3 regions of the Clostridiisalibacter paucivorans DSM 22131 genome follow, and region 3 is predicted to be linked to each of the others. Evidence: riboswitches for the same ligand, from Rfam matches in the RefSeq annotation. Region 3 holds a riboswitch; each other region holds the start of a gene.

Region 1 (4,082 bases), on a different contig from region 3:
AACAAATTATTTCTATTACTCCATCCTGTTCAATAGCATGTATAGCATTTTCAATTGTGTTAATTAATATATGCTTTAATGATTCTCTATTTGAATGTATCGTTAATAACTCATCACATTTAACATCAAACTTTATACTTCCTATCTCTAATTGAATCTGCTCCAATTCAACAATATTTATAATCATATCCTTTATAAATATTTTCTGTTCATAATCATCTGTCAACCTAGAAAAATTCAATAGATTTGTTATGATATGATCAATCCTACCCACTGATTCTTCAATTATTTCCAATGATTTAATATCTTCTTGATTTAAATTATTCTCTTTCATTAAATAACCATATGTATGTATTAACCCAAGGGGATTTCTTATCTCATGGGCTACCCCTGCCGCCAGTTGACCAATTGCCTCCATCTTATTTCTTTGTGCCAATCTGCCCTCTATTATTCTAAAATCAGTTATATCTTCTATCACAATTAACAGTTTATATGTATTATCAGTAACAAAATCCATAGAAAACACACTAAAGCTATAAGTCCTATTATCCATAGGAATCTCCATATTTTTAATATCATTATCCTTATTAAAAAAAGTATTGATTTCCTGTTCTATTAAATTAAGTATTGGAAATGTTAAATAGTGGGTACCTATTACCTTTGACTTGTCGGAACCGATTAATTTTAAAAAGGGCTTATTACAATTCAATATGATTCCATATTCATCTAAAACTACAACTAATTGATTTAAAGCATTAAATGTAGTTTCCAGCTCTTCTTTACTCTTTCTAATCTCACTATTTCTACTACTAATCTCTTCCTTTAATATCTCAATTAAAATTAACATAACTAATACAATAGCAGCTACTATTACAATAAATAATATACCCCCTATGAACATATTATCTGTCAATATGGTTTTTTCAATTGGGGTAGAAATTCCAAACCATCTCTGTTGTATTTTGGTAACATAATCTATCTTCTTTAAATTTAATATAGCCTTATTGAAGATATTTAATAGATGTGAATCCGCCTTTCTAACAGCTAAAACTACGTCTTGCTCATATATGTATGGATAGATTAAATGTGTTTCATCTTTTAGATTCATTTTAAGTACAAAATAATTAATTACAGGCTCGTCTCCTATTACTCCATTGACAATACCCTTTCTTAATAAAAAAATAGACTCTTCAATATCATCAGTTAATATGTAATTTATTTGAGGAAAATGTTTATCAATATGCTCTCTAGCATAATCTCCTCTTTGTATAGCAACTGTATGTCCAAATAAATCAGAAATCTCTTCTATGGAATTATTCTTACTAGCTACCAATACTACACCTTTAAGCTGATAAATCGGTTTTGAAAAACTATATGCTAACTTTCTCTCATCACTAACAAATATATCGACAATATCTGCTTCCCCATTTTTTAAACCATTTAATGCATTTTCCCATACCGATGGTTTAAAAATAATATCTGCTCCCATCTCTACAGAAAGAGCTGATGCATAATCAATTACTAAACCCCTGTATTGATTATTTTCTTCCTCTATATATGAGAGAGGTGGGGCATTTTCATCAGAAGTAAAAATAATCGTACCCCTGTCTTCAATAATTTTAAACTCATTTTCTGTTATTGGCTTAGACTGAATATAGTATTCATATAAATTTAAATCATATTTTATTTTTGTTAGCTGGTTAAATAACACAATCATAATTAAAAATAATATCAATAAATAAATAGCAGCTCTTTTTTTCATAATAGATCATTGTCCTTTTAAATTATTGAAATATGGCTATTTAGGCTAGTTATATTATATCATATATTCATATTTCAGAATAGTTTGATATATCCATGCCTCTCAATGTTACTTTACAAAAATAGGATAAAAGATTATAATGTATATATAATTTAATAGTAGTAGCTAGGGGAGCTTTTTAGCTGAGAAGGAAAATTCCTGACCCTTTGAACCTGAATTAGTTAGTACTAACGTAGGGAAGCTGTTTATCTTATATTTTGATAGAAAGCTTACCTTTGTGGTAAGCTTTTTTAATTTTTATATCAAAATATAAATTACAAAAATTTTATAAAATATAAGGGGGAAGTACATAATGAATTATACAACTCAAATGGATGCTGCTAAAAAGGGTATTATAACTAAAGAAATGGAAGTAGTGGCACAAAAAGAAAAAATTGATACTCAAAAGCTAATGAAATTAGTTGCCGATGGAAAAGTAGTTATACCAGCAAATAAAAATCATAAATCTTTAGATGCCGAAGGTATAGGGGAAGGATTGAAGACAAAGATAAATGTGAATCTAGGAATTTCTAAAGATTGTTACAATGTAGATGCAGAGATGGAAAAGGTAAAAGTAGCATTAGACATGAATGCAGAAGCAATAATGGATTTAAGTTCATATGGTAAGACCCAGGAGTTTAGACAAAAGCTAGTTGATATGTCTACAGCTGTTGTAGGAACTGTACCTGTATATGATGCTGTGGGATTTTATGATAAGGAACTCAGTGATATAACCTCAGAAGAATTTCTAAAGGTTGTGGAAAGACATGCCAAAGATGGTGTAGATTTTATCACTGTCCATGCAGGAATGAATAGAGAAACTGCTAAGGTCTTCAAAAGAAATCCTAGACTTACTAATATAGTCTCTAGAGGTGGATCATTGATGTACGCATGGATGGAATTAAATAATAAGGAAAATCCATTCTTTGAATACTACGATGAAATGTTAGATATCTGTGCCAAATATGATGTAACATTAAGTTTAGGTGATGCATGTAGACCTGGTAGTATAAATGATTCCACCGATGCAAGCCAAGTAAAAGAATTGATGATATTGGGTGAACTCACTTTAAGGGCTTGGGAAAAAAATGTGCAAGTCATGATAGAAGGTCCAGGACATCTGGCTATAGATGAAATAAAATCAAATATGATTCTAGAGAAAAAACTTTGTCATGGAGCACCTTTTTATGTATTAGGTCCAATAGTTACCGACATTGCCCCTGGATATGACCACATAACCAGTGCAATTGGTGGAGCAATTGCAGCTAGTACTGGAGCTGACTTTCTATGTTATGTTACACCAGCAGAGCATCTTAGATTACCTACACTTGATGATATGAAAGAAGGTATTATTGCTACAAAAATTGCTGCTCATACTGCAGACATTGCCAAAAATGTAAACGGTGCAAGACAATGGGACTATGATATGAGTAAAGCAAGACAAGAATTGGACTGGGATACAATGTTCAAATTAGCTATAGATTCTGAAAAACCTAAAAAATATAGAATGGAATCCATGCCACTACATGAAGATAGTTGTACTATGTGTGGAAAAATGTGTTCAATGAGAAATATGAATAAAATAAAAGAAGGAAAAGATTTAAATATTTTGAGAGAAGATGATTAGAAAAAAGACTTGGGATATAGTTTTATATCCCAAGTCTCTTTTCTATTGACAAATTATTTTGCTTGTTTTAATCTTGCAATCTCTGCCCAATTACTAGCTGTAGCCTCTTCGACCCTGTACATACTTCTCCACTTTTAATGCCACCTATTTTATTTTTTATGCCATTTATTTCATTTTTCACGGCGCCTATTTCACTTTTGATTGGATATAATTCTTCTTTAAGCATCTCTCTAATTGCTGACAATAACTCTTTTTCCATGGTTTAATCGCCTCAATCACAGTATGCCTTCAGATGATTTATAGATTAATAAATGTCTTCTGCTTATTATGTCATAGATATATGTTTGACAACTTATGCCTTTATTTTCCGATCACTATTCTAATCTTTAGATGAATAAATTTTATTTATTAAAAGGGAAACAATTATACCTATTAATGTATCAATTATCCTGTTTAGTCCAAAAAATATGGGAGAAATATCCCCACCATGAGACACTGTTATACTTAAAAAAACCACACAACTAATATAAGTTGACTTTGCAGTTTTGCAATATACATTTGTATATATTATTGGGACCAAGAAAAAACACAATGTCAAATAGTATATGTAACTAAATAATTTAATATTAATAAAATCAGCCAATAAAATAGCTA
Region 2 (4,082 bases), on a different contig from region 3:
TTACATTGGAACCATGTCCCATGTGTGCTGGAGCCATAGTAAATTCTAGGATAGAAAGATTGGTAATAGGGGCTAAAGATAAGAAAAGGGGAGCCTGTGGTTCTGTAATGAATATAGTTCAAAACCAGTATTTGAATCATAATGTTGAAGTTTTATTTGGCGTATTGGAAGAAAAAAGCTCTTTAATGTTAAAGGAATTTTTTAAAAATTTAAGAAAAAAATAGATATAAAGAAGTTAGTAGTTGGTAGCCAGTAGTTAACTACTAACTTTTTTATGTCTTTATTATAATTATATATTTGTACTATTGTTGGCCTGTATTTCACTATGGTATAATTTTTATAAGGGGATAGTTAAAAACCAAAAAGGAGATGAGGGATATTGGGAAAAATTATTTATCCAAGGATAGAAATAAATATAGGAAAAATAAGAGAAAACACAGAATATGTTGTGGATTATTGTGGTAAAAAGGGTATTGAGATCATGGGAATAAGTAAGGGCATATGTGCTATGCCTCAATTGGTCGAGGCAATGGTGGAAGGTGGTATAAGGAAAATTGGTGATTCAAGAATTCAGAATATAGTGAATATGGTAGAATATGGCATAAATGCCCAGATGTATCTTATAAGGATTCCCATGCTATGCGAGATAGATGATCTGGTTAAATATACACTTGGTAGTTTAAATTCAGAATTAGATACTATAAAAGCTATATCTGAGTCAGCAAAGATGCAGAACAAGATCCATAATGTCATATTAATGGTAGATGTTGGTGATTTAAGAGAGGGTGTTTGGCCCGATAAAGTACTAGATATAGTGGGTGAGATAATAAAACTACCTAATATAAAATTAGAAGGTTTAGGAGCTAATGTAGGATGTTATGGAGGGGTACTTCCCACATATGAAAATACTAAAATACTTGTAGACCTAGCTAATGATATAGAAAAAGAGTATGGACTTAATATAGAAACTATATCTGGAGGAAGTACTTTGACATTGGATATTCTAGAGAAAGGTGAAATTGCAAAAGGTATCACACAATTTAGAATAGGTGAGGCAATCCTTCTGGGAAGAGATACGACGAATTTTAGAATAGTACCTGGAACCATACAAGATACTGTAAAATTAAAGGCTCAAGTGATAGAGGTTAAAACGAAACCATCTGTACCTATAGGCAAGATAGGTAGAGATGCCTTTGGAAATATACCTAATCATAAGGATATGGGAAATATAAAGAGGGCTATAGTAGCAGTGGGGAAACAAGATTGTAGGATTGAAGCCCTTACTCCTGTAGACGAAGATATAGAGATAATGGGAGGGAGTAGTGACCATTTGTTATTGAATATTTCCAACGCAAAATACGATGTAAATGTAGGAGATATAGTAGAATTTGATGTGTTTTATAGTGCTATGTTAAGCCTTATGACATCAAAGTATGTAAATAGGTCAATAGTAGGTTGACAAAAGGTTGAATATGGAAAATTATTGTGATATCATCTAATTATAAAAGAATAATTTATGTGCTAGGGGGGCTGGAAAGGCCAGCTGAGATAGAGACCCAAAAAAGTCTTTGACCCTTAACCTGATCTGGATAATGCCAGCGTAGGGAAGTGAAAACTTATGTTATTTATAGGCATAAATCCTCATGGTTTGAGATTTGTGTCTTTTTTTATATGCCCTTAGTACATAAAAATTAGGGGGTTTATATGGATATAAAAAAGATTACACTATCATCATTATTGGTAGCTATGGGAACTATTACAGGACATATTATTTATATACCAGTTGGAATAGCTAAATGCTTTCCAGTCCAGCATACCATAAATGTAGTATCAGCAGTATTATTGGGACCATGGTATGCATTGGCCAATGCTTTTTTAATATCAGTTTTAAGAAATATACTTGGTACAGGTTCCCTTTTGGCTTTTCCAGGTAGTATGATAGGAGCATTTATTGCTGGTATAACTTATATGATTAAAGGAGAAAGGGCATACGCTGTTATGGGAGAAATATTAGGAACAGGCATAATAGGCGGGATATTAGCATTTCCTATAGCAAAATTTATACTGGGTAAAGAAGTAGCAGCACTATTTTTTGTAACTCCCTTTATGGTAAGTACTATTGGAGGGAGTATTATAGGATATATGGTACTTAAAATAATAGATACTAATAAAGCTATAACTAAAATCAATGGATAGGGAGGTAGTAAGCATGAAAAAGGTACTTACTATAGCAGGTTCAGATAGTAGTGGTGGGGCAGGGATACAGGCAGATTTAAAAACATTTTCTGCCCATGGCACATTTGGAATGAGTATAATAACTGCAGTTACAGCTCAGAACACCCAAGGGGTATTTGCAGTACAAGATATCACTCCTGATATTATAAAGGAGCAGATAAAGGCAATTTTTGAGGACATATCAGTAGATGGATTAAAGATAGGTATGGTATCTCAAATAGAGACCATAGAGACTATAGCAGATGGTTTGAAATATTATAATCCTAAAAATATAGTTTTAGATCCAGTTATGGTGTCCAAAAGTGGATTTCATCTGTTAAAGACGGAAGCGGAAAATACTTTGATAGATAAGTTATTGCCATTGGCTACTATAATAACTCCCAATATACCTGAAGCAGAAGTCATAACAAAACTTAAGATTCAACGGCTAGAGGATATGGAATTAGCTGCTAAGAAGATATATAATATGGGCACTAAAAATGTTTTAATTAAAGGAGGACATCTAGATGGTGAGGCAATAGATGTATTATTTAATGGTAGCGAATTTAAATATTTTAATGCGAAGAGGATAAATACTAAAAACACCCATGGTACTGGGTGCACATTGTCAGCAGCTATAGCATCTAATCTAGCTAAGGGTTATGGGATAGAAAAGTCTGTACTCAATGCTAAAGAATACATAACTACAGCTATAGAGCATTCATTATCTATCGGAAAGGGAGTAGGCCCTACTAATCATTTTTATACACTTTATAAAAAGGCAGGTATGCTTAAATAGATATTTTATTTTCAGTATATAATCTGGTCATATAATTAAATCAGTGAAAATATCTTAATTAATAATGGAGCTATTAAAACGGTTATTACAGCTGAAATACCTATAGAAAGACCGCTCATGGCTCCTTCAGTTTCTCCCATCTCCAATGCCTTTGATGTGCCAAGGGCATGAGATGCGGTACCCATAGCTAATCCACGAGCGATACCATTATGAATATTTAATATTTTAAATACAAAGGGTGCTATTATGGCACCAGTAATTCCAGTAGTTATAATAAGCATAACAGTTATTGAAGGGATACCACCTATATTTTCAGACAATACCATTCCCACTGGTGTGGTTATAGATTTTGGTATTAGGGATAGCACTAATCTTTTATCTAATTTAAACAATATAGCTAAAGATATAACACTTATAATTGAAGCTATAACTCCTGAAAATATACCTATAAAAATCGTATGAATATGCTTTTTTAGTAACTCCATCTGTTTATATAATGGAACAGCTAGTATAACTGTGGCAGGGCCCAAGAAAAAAGAGATTATTTCGCCACCTTTATTAAATTTTTCAAAGGGTATATTAAATCCAACTAATAAAGCAATTATTAATGATATACTTATTAATAATGGGTTAAATAGAGAAATTTTAGTTTTTTTATAAATATATAAGCTCAATTGAAATGTCAATATAGAAAGTAATATACCAAAAGCAGGACTATCTAATAAGGGACTCATTTGTTCTTCCTCCATTTAATCATATTTTCTACTATTAATCCTGTAATTCCCATAACTATAAATGTAGTCAGTAAAGTTATAATTAGAAGAGATAACCAAGCATCCTTCAAGACACCTATTGAGCCTATCAATGCTACGCCTGCAGGTATAAAAAAGAAGGCTAGATTATTTAATAAAAAATCTGATGAAATTTTCAAATCTTCAATTTTAATAATTTTAGTATTTAATAAAATAAAAAGTATAATCATACCTAAAACAGTTCCAGGTATAGGTAAATTGGTCCAATAAGATATTAACTCTCCTATCTGCCATATGCCCACTATTATACCAAATTG
Region 3 (4,082 bases):
TTTATCTGACAAAGTTATTCACCTCTTTTCCTAATAACTACTTACGCAATCTTGGATCTAATGCGTCTCTCAAACCATCACCTAAAAAGTTAAATGCAAGCATAGTTATACAAATAGCAATAGATGGTGCCAATAACTGATATGCATATGATCTCAATCCACCTAATGCATCACTGGCCAATGTACCCCATGACGCCATAGGTGCCGATACACCAAGTCCTATAAAACTCAAAAATGATTCAGTAAATATAGCGTTAGGTATCATCATAGTAAGGGAAACAACAACTGGTCCCAATGTATTTGGAATAAGATGTCTAGTAAGGATTCTCCATGTACTTGCACCTAATGTTCTAGCCGCCAAAACAAACTCCTGTCCCTTTAGGCTCAGCACTTGCCCCCTAACTATACGGGCCATCCTAACCCAATATACCAGACCCATAGTTAAAATTATAGTTTTAAGTCCCGGTCCTATAACAACCATCAATAAAATTACATATAGTATCAATGGTACAGTATTTATAATATCAACAATACGCATCATAATATTGTCTACTCTTCCACCAAAATATCCTGATATTCCTCCATAAAAAACTCCTATAAAGAAATTAACCAATGTAGCAACTACTGCAACAGCCAAAGATATTCTAGCTCCGTAAAGTACCCTCACAAATAGATCTCTACCATGAGAATCACTACCAAGCCAGTATGTCTTATTGAAGACCTTCTTAGCAGGTTCTACAACATTCCCATCTACTTTTAATTCATAATCTTTAGTTATCTCTGGATTTTTAAGTCTTTCCCTTGCTAAACTATAATCAAGAACAACCTCTTTCCCATCTATATTGTAAGTTCTATATAATTTAGCCATATTATCTTCTTCGGGATCTAATTTAGCTATAAGCTCTCCATTACCACTTACTTCATAGAGCATATATTCATTGTGTATATATACAAATTTATCCTCTGAGATTTTATATATTTGGAATCTATGAGGTATATTTGCCATATCTAACCTTTGTTCTTCATATCCATATTTAGAAAACATGGGACCGAATACAGCCATCATTAAAATAATTATAACAGCAATTAATCCTATCATAGCCAGTTTATTTTTCTTAAGCCTTCTCCATGCATCTTGCCAATAAGTAAGACTAGGTCTTACTATTTTTTCTTTTTCTTTTTCTTCCTTAGGAACCCGCTGCCACAAGTCCTTTGGTATTTCCTTAATCTCAGCCATGAACTAAACCTCCTTTAATCATCAAATTTGATTCTTGGGTCTATTAGAACATATATAACATCTACTAATAATATCATAAGTATTAAAAATGCAGCGTAGAATATTGTTACTCCCATTATTACTGTATAATCTCTGTTTGTAACACTTTCAACAAAATATTTACCCATTCCAGGTATCGCAAATATCCTTTCAACAACAAAGGATCCAGTAAGTATTGCTGCAATCATAGGTCCCAAGTAAGTAACCACTGGTATTAATGCATTTTTAAGGGCATGTTTACCTATAACTACAAACTCTGATAACCCTTTCGCCCTTGCTGTTCTTATATAATCCTGTCTCATAACTTCTAGCATAGAAGACCTAACCAATCTAGCAACAAATGCCAATGAAAATCCACCTAGCGCAATCACAGGTCCAATATAATATTTAGGGCCTTCTAATCCATGGGAAGGTAATATTCCTAGTTTGGAACTAAATATATATATTATAAGTGTGGCCATTACGAAACTTGGAATTGTAACTCCCAATGTTGCTACAATTGTAACCACATAATCCTGCCATTTATTTTGTTTCAATGCAGAAATAATGCCCAGGGGTATTCCTAAAATAATTATCCCCAATACAGACAATCCTCCAATCTTAGCCGACACAGGTAACCCCTTCCATATAAGGTCTGTAACTTGAACTCCTTGTTTTTGGAATGAAGGTCCAAAATCCAGTGTTAGAACTCCCTTCAAATAATCAATATACTGCATATATACAGGCTGATCAATCTTATACTTTTTCTCTAAAGCCTCAATTACAGCTGGTGGTAAAGGTTTCTCCCTAGTAAATGGTCCACCAGGAATAGCATGCATTAAAAAGAAAGTAATAGTTATAACTATAAATAAAGTAAGTATCATAGAAATAAGTCTTTTGGTTAAAAATCTACCCATAACATACACTCCTTTCACATAAATTAAAATAAAATAAAAATTTTAAAATAAATTCTTTTTGTAATACTTTATTGAGACTTTAATATTTAATCAGCTCTTTGAATAAATAACTAGGATTGGTTAAAAAGAAAGAGTGGGTTTTGAATCTTGTAATTGTAAGACAATTTTGAAGGTTCTTCTCCTCTTTAAAAGCTATATTAAAATACTAGCACAATATGTTTTTTTACTCAATGAATTTTTAACTCTCTCAACTTTAAATATTTGTAACATTTCCCTCAAGTCTTTAATTTACTAAAGTGTAGCCTTCTTAGATACGCACACAGTTGTTTATATAGTTAGAACATATTTTTTAAATTTTTGTAATAATATTCACTTTGTAAATATATACCATGTATTTTTTTACATGATTTAGAAGTTTTTTTGATTTTAAAATATCTTTATGATAGAATATTTTAAAATCAATATAAGATTATATACTCTAGGGGTGCTTTTTAAAGCTGAGAGAGAAATTGTGTTTCTCAACCCTTTAAACCTGAACTGGTTAATCCCAGCGTAGGAAAGAGTTTTATTTAAAAATTATTTTAAGTGAAGCGTAGTCCTACATTTGGACTACGCTTTAATTTCATCTATTTATAAATTTAGGGGGAATATTTATGATTAAAAATTGGCATGTGTATTTGGTTACAGAAGAAAAATTTTCATCTAAAAGCACTATAGAAGTAGTAAAAGAAGCCATAAAAGGAGGGGTAGATGTAATACAACTAAGGGACAAAAATTTAAATATGCGTGAAAGATATGAAATTGGAAAAGCAATAAAAAAATTGGCCCACGATGCAGGAGTAGACTTTATAGTTAACAATGATGTAGACTTGGCCATGGCCTTAGATGCCGATGGTATACATATTGGTCAAGAGGATCTACCCATTGAAGTAGTTAGAAAGCTTATGGGTAAAGACAAGATAATTGGTGTTTCTGTTTCTAATTTAGAAGAAATATATGAAGCTCAAGAAAAAGGTGCAGATTATATAGGTGTGGGTGCTATTTTTGATACCAACTCCAAAGATGTAAAAAAAGAAAATTCCAATCTAGGATTAAACATGCTCCGTATGGCAAAAGAAAAAGGCAGACTACCTATTATAGCAATAGGAGGCATAAATCATGATAACGCAGGCAAAGTTATAACATCAGGAGCCGATTGTATATCAGTAATAAGTGCCATCGCCTCTTCAAGAGATATAGAAAAGTCAACTGCACTTTTAAAAGAAATAATCATAAAATCAAAGGAGTATAAAAATGAATGATCTTATCTATAAAATCAGAAAAGAAAAACCTCTAATTCATCACATAACCAATGAAGTTACCACAAATGATTTAGCTAATATCACATTATATTGGGGTGGACTTCCGGTAATGGCAAATTATAAAGAAGAAGTAGAAGAAATGGTTTCTATGTCTCAAGGACTATTACTCAATATAGGAATATTACATCCCGACCAAGTAGAAGCCATGATAAGGGCTGGAAAAAAAGCCAACCAACTTAACATTCCCGTAATTCTAGACCCTGTAGGGGTTGGTGCCACCAAACTAAGAACAAAAACAGCAAAACGGATTCTCAATGAGATACATGTATCAGCTATAAAAGGTAACCAAGGTGAAATAGTTACCCTTGCAGGTGAAGAAGGCAATATGAAAGGTGTAGAGTCTATAGGTGAATATAGAGATATCATTCCCCTTAGCAAGAAATTGGCATTAAATTATGACACAATTGTAGTTATATCTGGTAAGGAAGATATTATTACCGATGGTAAATTTGTATATAAAGTATTCAATGGACATCCATTTATGGGAAATGTAGTGGGAACTGGATGTATGCTGGGTAGTACCTTAGCTTGTTTTTTAGCTGTATCAAG

Evidence for each region. A riboswitch is a leader RNA that binds a small molecule or an ion and turns the genes downstream of it on or off. The one in region 3 is predicted to bind thiamine pyrophosphate.
Region 1: linked by a shared signal. The riboswitch ahead of thiC (phosphomethylpyrimidine synthase ThiC) and the one ahead of thiE (thiamine phosphate synthase) in region 3 are both predicted to bind thiamine pyrophosphate.
Region 2: linked by a shared signal. The riboswitch ahead of thiW (energy coupling factor transporter S component ThiW) and the one ahead of thiE (thiamine phosphate synthase) in region 3 are both predicted to bind thiamine pyrophosphate.

The regions. Positions count from the first base shown of each region.
Region 1 covers NZ_JHVL01000032.1:5,350-9,431, forward strand. The annotation lists gene Q326_RS0109885 (transporter substrate-binding domain-containing protein) at 1-1,762, opposite strand, end outside; TPP riboswitch at 1,920-2,018, shown strand; gene thiC (phosphomethylpyrimidine synthase ThiC) at 2,115-3,428, shown strand; gene Q326_RS0109895 (hypothetical protein) at 3,496-3,687, opposite strand; gene Q326_RS0109900 (FUSC family protein) at 3,808-4,082, opposite strand, start outside.
Region 2 covers NZ_JHVL01000022.1:38,222-42,303, reverse strand. The annotation lists gene tadA (tRNA adenosine(34) deaminase TadA) at 1-224, shown strand, start outside; gene Q326_RS0108070 (alanine/ornithine racemase family PLP-dependent enzyme) at 380-1,459, shown strand; TPP riboswitch at 1,514-1,624, shown strand; gene thiW (energy coupling factor transporter S component ThiW) at 1,705-2,196, shown strand; gene thiD (bifunctional hydroxymethylpyrimidine kinase/phosphomethylpyrimidine kinase) at 2,210-3,013, shown strand; gene Q326_RS0108055 (LrgB family protein) at 3,049-3,747, opposite strand; gene Q326_RS0108050 (CidA/LrgA family protein) at 3,744-4,082, opposite strand, start outside.
Region 3 covers NZ_JHVL01000031.1:2,402-6,483, forward strand. The annotation lists gene Q326_RS0109685 (ABC transporter ATP-binding protein) at 1-18, opposite strand, end outside; gene Q326_RS19080 (ABC transporter permease) at 38-1,237, opposite strand; gene Q326_RS0109695 (ABC transporter permease) at 1,252-2,172, opposite strand; TPP riboswitch at 2,643-2,748, shown strand; gene thiE (thiamine phosphate synthase) at 2,826-3,473, shown strand; gene thiM (hydroxyethylthiazole kinase) at 3,466-4,082, shown strand, end outside.